4 regions of the Vreelandella sp. GE22 genome follow, and region 2 is predicted to be linked to each of the others. Evidence: predicted binding sites of a transcription regulator. Region 2 holds the regulator's gene; each other region holds the start of a gene.
What was found. The regulator sigma-54, encoded in region 2, starts transcription at its own class of promoters, with help from an activator protein. The targets are predictions, from matches to a motif close to TGGCACNNNNNTTGCTNT.
Positions count from the first base shown of each region.

Region 1: glnA (glutamate--ammonia ligase) is a predicted target of sigma-54. The motif match lies at 1,322-1,339, and genes of this name have one in related genera.
Region 3: ACWHRL_RS02175 (NCS1 family nucleobase:cation symporter-1) is a predicted target of sigma-54. The motif match lies at 1,250-1,267, and genes of this name have one in related genera.
Region 4: urtA (urea ABC transporter substrate-binding protein) is a predicted target of sigma-54. The motif match lies at 921-938, and genes of this name have one in related genera.

Region 1 covers NZ_OZ309110.1:214,809-217,012, reverse strand. The annotation lists gene glnA (glutamate--ammonia ligase) at 1-1,086, opposite strand, end outside; gene ACWHRL_RS01085 (acyltransferase family protein) at 1,544-2,204, opposite strand, start outside.
Region 2 covers NZ_OZ309110.1:2,129,240-2,131,443, reverse strand. The annotation lists gene ACWHRL_RS10220 (PTS sugar transporter subunit IIA) at 1-201, opposite strand, end outside; gene hpf (ribosome hibernation-promoting factor, HPF/YfiA family) at 206-514, opposite strand; gene ACWHRL_RS10210 (RNA polymerase factor sigma-54) at 597-2,009, opposite strand; gene lptB (LPS export ABC transporter ATP-binding protein) at 2,115-2,204, opposite strand, start outside.
Region 3 covers NZ_OZ309110.1:438,598-440,801, forward strand. The annotation lists gene ACWHRL_RS02170 (nitrilase-related carbon-nitrogen hydrolase) at 1-761, opposite strand, end outside; gene ACWHRL_RS02175 (NCS1 family nucleobase:cation symporter-1) at 1,352-2,204, shown strand, end outside.
Region 4 covers NZ_OZ309110.1:3,599,169-3,601,372, forward strand. The annotation lists gene urtA (urea ABC transporter substrate-binding protein) at 1-798, opposite strand, end outside; gene ACWHRL_RS16910 (tripartite tricarboxylate transporter permease) at 1,163-2,204, opposite strand, start outside.

The sequences.
Region 1 (2,204 bases), 1.9 Mb from region 2:
GTCGGGGAAGCGCGTTTCGACACGCTTGCCTTTCGGGCTAGCCGTGTACGGAATACGGATCGACGCACTACGGTTACGCGCACTGTAGGCCAGCATGACCGGCGCTTCGAAACCCGGCACCAGACGCTTGTAGGAGTTGGTCGAAGCGTTGGTGAAGGCGTTCAGGGCACGGGCGTGCTTGATGATGCCGCCAATGTAGTAAAGCGCCATTTCGGAAAGGCCCGCGTACTCGTCGCCGGCGAACTGGTTGGCGCCATCTTTCCAGAACGACTGGTGAACGTGCATGCCGGAGCCGTTATCGCCGACCAGGGGCTTGGGCATGAAGGTCGCGGTTTTGCCGTAGGCGTGGGCCACGTTGTGGATCACGTACTTCATTTCCTGAACTTCGTCGGCCTTCTTCACCAGGGTGTTGAACTTGACGCCGATTTCGTTCTGACCGGCGTTCGCCACTTCGTGGTGATGCACTTCGACGCTCTGGCCGATCGCCTCAAGGGTGTTACACATTGCGCCACGAATGTCGTGGAAGCTGTCCACCGGCGGAACCGGGAAATAGCCGCCTTTCACACGCGGGCGGTGGCCCAGGTTGCCGCCTTCGATCTGGCTGTCGGTCGCCCAGGCGCCCTCTTCCGAGGAGATCTTGTACATGGAGCCCTGAATGTCGGTCTTCCAGTGTACTTCGTCGAAGATGAAGAACTCGGGTTCCGGGCCGAAAAACGCGGTGTCGCCAAGGCCGGTGGACTCGAGATAGGCTTCGGCACGCTTGGCGATGGAGCGCGGGTCGCGATCGTAACCCTGCATGGTGGCCGGCTCGATGATGTCGCAACGCAAAATCAGCGTGGCATCTTCGGTGAAGGGGTCGAGAAAGCCGGTGCCGTCTTCCGGGCGCAGAATCATGTCGGATTCGTTGATGCCCTTCCAGCCTTCGATGGAGGAGCCATCGAACATCTGACCGTTTTCAAAAAACTCTTCGTCCACGTCCCGTGCCGGTACGGTGACGTGCTGCTCTTTACCGCGCGTATCGGTGAAACGCAGGTCTACCCATTTGACTTCATTTTCTTCGATTAGCGCGAGCGTCTTGGCTGACATACTGTTCTCCGTCTCCGGTATGAGCGTGGCTTAAAGCGTGTACTGTTAAGCGATCTATTAAACGTATTGTTGAACAAAACCGTTGATACGCCGCGAGCGTATAGCACGCCTTTGTTGTGTATTCGCATTGGGGCGAGTTTCAAACCAGGCCCCGTGACCAGCGATTAAAATAAACCGACTATCGTTGTAGCACGCTGTGAGGCGTTTGCCTACGACGCCAGCCGTTGCCGTTTAATAAGCATGTAGCGTGCCAACTTTGCACCAATATGGCATGGTGACTTACCAAGCCTTTGTTTTAAAAATGATTTTCTCAACCCGAAAGCTGCCCTGATGTTGCGCGTCTAAATCAACGCCCCCGGGACGGGGCTCAGAAGCCACTTTTAAGCGCACCAAAATGGTTCATAAAAACCTTTATTGAACCAAATGCGTGCGCCAGCACGGAGTGATCGCCTCTTTGCTACACCTTCAAGCGCTTCCCAAAGAGCATGGTGGTCAACGTGGTGGTATTCGCGATCTTGTTCAGCCCGATAGAACCCACGACGCCCACGACGATCAACAGCAGCGCGTAAAGGAAAAGCGGCAGGGTTTCTACGCCGACCACCGTATCGACAATGGCAAAAAACATCGGGTGGGCGAGATAAATGCCGAAAGAGTAGCGGTTGATCGTGCGCATCCACGCAGGCGCGGGGCGCCCTTTCAGGTAGCGCATGGCGCAAAGCGTTGCCAACACGAACAGCGGGATCACCCACACCTCCTTGGAGGTGAACACCAGCCAGCCGGGGAGCGTTGCCAGTACGATCAGCGCCACCGCCCCGGCCAGCCAAACCGGGGAGGAGAACGCTTGCATCCAGCGCGGCGGGCGGGGTCTTGTCGCGCCTTGCGCTACCGGCTGGTAGTAGCGCACCAGCACCAGCGCCAAAAAGAACAGATACACCCAGCCAAGCGGGGCGACCCAAAGCAGATAGCCTGGCGGCGCCACCTCGAGCCAATAGGCCGTGCCCCAATACGCCATGCTGACCACGCAGCTCACCCAAAGCCCGGGCACCGGGTCGAACCGCCACAGCCGCCAGCGGGCAAACAACCAGTACGCCACGTAGAACTGCATGGCGATAATCAGA
Region 2 (2,204 bases):
ATGGGGAATCGCGACCCCATTACCAATGCCGGTACTGCCTAATCGCTCGCGGCCTATCAGACGGCTGAACACTTCCTGGCTATCCAGGCTGGGCGTATTTTGGGCGATGAAGGTGCTGAAGAACTCCAGCACGCGCTTTTTGCTGCCCCCGGGGACGTCGAACAGCACGCGCTCCGGGGGGAGTATGGTTTCCAGGGTCATCGATTTAACGCACGCCAGCGCCCTGGGCGCGAGCTTGTGCTTTTTCCTTGTGTTTTACGAGTTGGCGGTCGATTTTGTCGGCCAGCGCGTCAATGGCGGCGTACATGTCGTTGTCCTGGGCTTCGGCGTGCAAATCGGCGCCGGCCGCATGGAGGGTGCAGGCGGCCTGCTGACGCTCTTTCTCGATGGAAAGCGTGACATGAACGGTGGTGATATTGTCGTAGTGACGCTCGATACGTTCGAGTTTTTCATTAACGTAATCGCGCAGAGCGTCGGTCAGTTCCAGGTGATGGCCCGTAATATTGACTTGCATCGACGTACTCCTAATCCAGGACTGTCCTTTGATTGTAACCCTTTTTCTACCGTTGCAAAGCCCCGGCGGCCAGTTTCACTTTTTAACGCAAACGCCGCCGTTCGCTGGAGGAGGGAATCCCCATGGCCTCGCGGTATTTTGCCACCGTGCGCCGCGCTACGCTAATACCGCCATCTTCCAATAGTGACACCAGGCGGCTGTCCGAGAGCGGCTTGCCCGGCGTCTCTTCTTGAATCAGTTTTTTCAACCGGGCGCGGATCGCCGTGCTGGAGTGGCTGTCGTTGCCATCATGACCGCTCACCTGGCTCGAGAAGAAGTACTTGAGCTCGAATACGCCGCGGGGGGTGTGAATGTATTTTTGCGTCGTCACCCGTGAAATCGTCGACTCGTGCATCTCCACGGCCTCGGCGATATCGGCGAGTATCAAGGGTTTCATGGCCTCTTCGCCGCGCTCCAAAAAGCCAAGCTGGCGGGCGATGATCTCGCGACCGACGCGTAACAGCGTATCGTTGCGACTCGAAAGGCTCTTGATCAGCCAGCGAGCCTCTTGTAGGTGCTCTTTTAAAAACTGGTTGTCCTGGCTCTTGTCCGCCCGCTTGATCAGGCTTGCGTAATCAGGCTGGACGCGCAGCCGCGGAAGCGCCTCGGGGTTGAGCTCGAGGTGCCAGCCTTCGTTATCGTGGCGTACCACTAGATCCGGAGTGATGTAGCTATCGTTGGTGATGCCATATGCGCTGCCCGGGCGCGGGTCCAGGCTTCTGATCAGTCCGATGACGTCATCGAGTTGCTCGTCGTCAAGCCCCAGGCGGCGCTTCAAAAGGCGCATGTCGTCCTTGCCGAGCGCTTCGAGAAACTGGCGCACCAGGCGCTTGGCGGGCACCAGAAGCGGCGTGTCGTCGGCCAGGGTGGCGAGTTGGAGCATCAGACATTCGCGAAGGTCGCGGGCGAAAACGCCGGTGGGTTCGAACTGCTGCATACGCATCAGCGTGTTTTCTACCTCGCGCTGACTCAAACCCTCGAGCCCCTGGGCCTTGAGCCCTTCGCGAATATCGTTGAGAGGCTGGGTGAGGTAGCCGTTGGGGTCCAGCGCGTCGATCAGGCTTTCGGCAATGGCGTATTCGCGCTCACTGGCGTCGGTCATGGCCAGCTGCCAAAGCAGGTGGCCATGCAGGCTTTGGCCTGCTGCCTGGCGCTCGAAATCCGGCCCCTCACTGCCGGCGCTGGCCGCCATGTCCTGATAGGTGTCGGACCACTCGCTATCGATGGAGAGTTCGCTGGGGATGCTCTCTTCCCATTCGGCTTCGGCGGTCTCGGTCACGCTCTCTTCGCCAAACTCGTCCTCTTGTTCCAGCAACGGGTTGGCGTCGAGCGCCTGCTGGATTTCCTGGCGAAGATCGAGGGTGGAAAGCTGTAGCAGGGCAATGGCCTGCTGCAGTTGAGGCGTCATGGTCAGCTGCGTGCCGACACGCAGCTGTAAAGAGGCTTTCATGACCATTGAAGAACCACTCGTTACTCGTAAAGCTCCACCCTAGTGCGAGTTGGGGTCCGGCGCAAGTGCAATAAATATGCCACTACACGGAACTTTAGGATTGGCGATGGTTTAGAGGCGGAAATCGGCGCCCAGATAGACCTCACGAACCTTCTGGTTATTCAAAATGGCGGTTGAGTCACCGCTTGCAATGATGTGGCC
Region 3 (2,204 bases), 1.7 Mb from region 2:
AGCAGCTCGTCCTCGGTGGCGCTGGCCTGAGCTTCGATCTTGCCGCGCGGGTTGACGATATAGCTCGAGCCGTAGAAGTCGCCGATGTTCCAGGGCGCCTCGGTACCCACCCGGTTGATGGCGGCGATGAAGCAGCCGTTGGCGGCGGCGGAGGCGGGTTGTTCGAGCTCCCAAAGGTATTGGGAAAGCCCGGCGACCGTGGCGGAAGGATTGAAGATGACCTCGGCGCCGTTAAGTGCCAGCGCCCGCCAACCTTCGGGGAAGTGGCGGTCGTAGCAGATGTACACGCCAATCTTGCCGAAAGCGGTATCGAAGACCGGCCAGTTGGACTGGCCCGGTTTGAAGAAGTACTTCTCCCAGAAGCCGGCGACCTGGGGAATGTGCGTTTTGTGATATTTACCCAAGTAGCTGCCGTCGGCGTCGAACACCGCCGCGGTGTTGTAGTAAACGCCGGTTTCGGTCTCTTCATAGACCGGCACGATGATGACCATGTGGTGCTCGGCGGCGAGTTTCTGCATCATCTGGCAGGTGGGGCCCTCGGGCACCTTTTCGGCAGCGGCGTACCACTTTTCGTCCTGGCTGGGGCAGAAGTACGGTTGGTTGAATACCTCCTGAAAACAGAGCACCTGAACGCCTTGCTCGGCGGCCTGCTCGATCATCGGCAGGTGCGCCTCGTTCATGGCATCGCGAATCTCTGCCGGGTCGGCATCCGTGCTCGCTTTTAGCCCCATTTGAATCAAGCCGATTTTCATTGTTTGCATGCAAGAGCCCTCTCTCGTCGTCACACACCCCGCCCCACTCAATGAGGCGGTTATCCGTTGAAAGTATTGTTGGCGTTAGTGGCGTGCTGTTAAGCCTCTTTTAATCAAAAGGCCGTTGTTGTTTTAAAAGCTGTCCGTGAAGACAGTTTTTAGATTAGTTGTATAAACCCTGCTGTTTCAAGTGTTTTTATAAGTGTCCGTAAGTTTATGATTAATCTTGGTTTTAGGTCATTGGTTGCCACCTTGGTGAATCGATGCACTTATTTCCGTCATCTTTTTACTTCATTAAAATCATGGCTTTAATGTGTTTTCTAAGAATTATTTACGTTAGTCCGCGCTTTTGTGGTGCTTTTTTATTTTTAGGCGTACCCTCTTTAACGAGTGGTTTTTAATAACGCTCAATAAAATAAAAACAACTGTAAAGAGGCGCTTTAACTGTCGAATAAGTCAGCTTTTTATCAATAAGTTATGCGCCGTTGTGTACGGTTAGGCACACTTATTGCTCTGGTTTCAGATGACTTGGTTTTAGATGACCTGATTTTAGCTGACTCAATAACGATAATAGACAGTGGCTCTTCGAGGAGGAACTCATGACCGTTTCAGCATCCCGGATGGTGGATCGAGAAGGATTGATCGAGCTTGAAGTGAATAACGACGTGCGCGATAGCCCGCGCTTCAATGAGGATATCGCCCCCACCACCGCCGCCGAGCGCACCTGGAGCAAATGGAACATTGCCGCCCTTTGGGTGGGCATGGCGATCTGCGTGCCCACCTATACCCTGGGCGGCGTATTAACGGCGTATTTTGGCTTGAGTGTGGGGGAGGCGCTGTTTGCCATTTTTCTCGCCAACGTCATTTTGCTGCTGCCGTTGACGCTCAATGCCTTTCCCGGAACCAAATTCGGCATTCCGTTTCCGATCGTGCTGCGCTCCTCCTTCGGCATTTTGGGCTCCAACGTGCCGTGTCTGGTGCGCGCGCTGGTGGGGTGTGGCTGGTTCGGTATTCAGACTATGTTCGGGGGCCTGGCCATTCACCTGCTGCTGTCGGCGCTGTTTCCCGCCTGGGCGGCGCTTGGCGGGGTCGGCGAGGTGATCGGCTTTTTTGTATTCGGGGCAATGAATCTTTACGTGGTGATTCGCGGGGCGGAGTCGATCAAATGGATGGAGACGCTCGCCGCGCCTTTGCTGTTGCTGGTGGGCATTGGCTTGATGGTGTGGGCATGGCCGAACATGTCGATGACCGCGCTTTTGGCGCAGCCACCGTCGCGGCCCGAAGGCGCCTCGGTCTACGGCTACTTCTTTGCGGGCCTGACCGCGATGGTCGGCTTTTGGGCCACGCTTTCGCTGAATATTCCCGACTTTAGCCGTTTCGCCAAAAGCCAGAAGGATCAAATCGTCGGCCAGATCATCGGCCTGCCGCTGACCATGTTTTTCTTCGCCTCCC
Region 4 (2,204 bases), 1.5 Mb from region 2:
GTCGATACCGGAAAGCTCCTGCTCGCCCACCGAAAAGGCGATGACCGGGATGTCCGCGGCGTCGATACCCTGGTTGGCAAGCTCGCGGTAGAACGGCACGTTGGCGTCGCCGTTGATGGTGGAGACCACCGCGGTGGGCTTGCCCTCTTCGCCGAAGCGGCGGATCTCGGAGACGATGTTCTGCCAGTCCGAATGGCCGAAGGGCGTGTAGTCGACCATGATGTCTTCATCCGCGATGCCATGTTCGTCCTTCAAGAAGGCTTCGAGAATACGGTTGGTGGTACGCGGGTAAACGTAGTCGGTGCCGATCAGCGCAAAGCGCTCGATGCCCACTTCGTTGATCAGGTACTCGACGGCGGGAATTGCCTGCTGGTTGGGGGCCGCACCGGTGTAGAAGACGTTCTCCGAGGACTCCTCGCCTTCGTACTGCACCGGGTAGAAGAGCAGGCCATTGAGCTCCTCGACCACCGGCAGCACCGCCTTGCGCGAAACCGAGGTCCAGTTGCCGAAAATGACGTCCACCTCTTCCTGGGCGAGCAGCTCCCGGGCGCGCTCGGCGAACAGCGGCCAGTTGGAAGCCGGGTCGACCACTACGGCCTCAAGATCCCGGCCCAGCAGCCCGCCCGCGTCGTTTTGCTGCTGGATGAGCATCTCGACAGTGTCTTTCAACGTCGACTCGCTGATCGCCATGGTGCCGGAAAGCGAGTGGAGAATACCGACCTTGATCGGGTCGTTACTCTCCTGGGCCACGGCCTGGGCGCCGGCGCCCATGACGGCGGCAGCCAGTAGAGAGGTCATGAAACGGCGGGAAAGAGGATGCGTTAGCTTGGCCACTTGGATCTCCTTGCGCCCTTTGGGGAGGGCTCGTTATTTGAGCGGCGGGCCTTGTGGTGAAAACCCGCGAGGTATCGCTTATAACGATTGCAAGGTGTGCGCCAATGTGGGCCACGCCAACCAAAAATCATTTATATCAAAGAGCTAAATGTGACAAACCACGTTTCTGAGAGCGCGTTCGCACCAGCGCGGCGCGGCGTCGTTGAAAAACTGCACTCTCGATATGCACCAAAACGAGCGCCTGCACCACAAGGACTCAATGGGCCATACCCCGAGAACACGCATAAAAAAAGCGCCCGAAGCGGGCGCTCAAAAGGGGAAAACTCGATTACGCCGCGCGCTTGCGGCGCTTTTTGAGTAGCGGCAGCAAAAGCGACAAAAGCGCGATGGCGAGCAGCGAGAGCGAAATGGGCTTCTCGACGAAGGTCATCCAGTCGCCGCCGGAGATCTGCAGCGCCCGACGCATGGACTCCTCCATGATATTGCCCAGAATCAGCGCAAGAATCAGTGGCGCGGCGGGAAAGCCGAACAGCCGCATGCCAAGACCCAGCAGGCCAAATCCGAGCAGCAGCAGTAGATCGAACACGCTGAAGCTCATGCCGTACACGCCGATCATGCAAAATATCAGAATCAGCGAGAGCAGCATCGCCCGGGGTAGATCGAGTATCTTGGCGATCAAGGGAATCAGCGGCAGGTTGAGCACCAGCAAGAAGATGTTGCCCACGTACATACTCGCCACCACGCCCCAGAACACGTCCGGGCGCTGTTCGAGCATCATCGGACCCGGAGTGACGCCCATGACCAGAAGCGCGCCCAGCAGCACCGCCGTGGTGCCGGAGCCGGGGACACCCAGGGTCAAAAGCGGTACGAAGGAGCCGGTACAGGCGGCGTTGTTGGCCGCTTCCGGCGCGGCTACGCCCTTGATGTTGCCCTTGCCGAAGGTATCGCCGTCTTTGGCGATGCGTTTTTCCATGCTATAGCCCAAAAACGAGCCGATCGTGGCGCCCGCGCCCGGCAGCACGCCGGTGAAAAAGCCCAGCACCGAGCTTCGGCTAACCGGCCCGGCGATCTGCCCCACTTCCGAGCGGGTAAGCTTGAGCGAGCCGATGGCGTTACGCGGCGCTTCCTTGCCACCGCCGCCGCGCAGCAGCATGTAGAACACCTCGGCCAGGGCGAAGATACCCAGCGCCACCACCAGGAAATCGATGCCGTCGAGCAACTGCGCCGAGCCAAAGGTGAAGCGCTCGGTGCCGGTTTGCATGTCGATGCCCACGATCGAGATCATCACCCCCACCACGGCGGCGATCAGGCCTTTCACCAGGGATTTGTCCGAAAGCGAGACTACCGCGGTCAGCCCCAGCACCATCAGC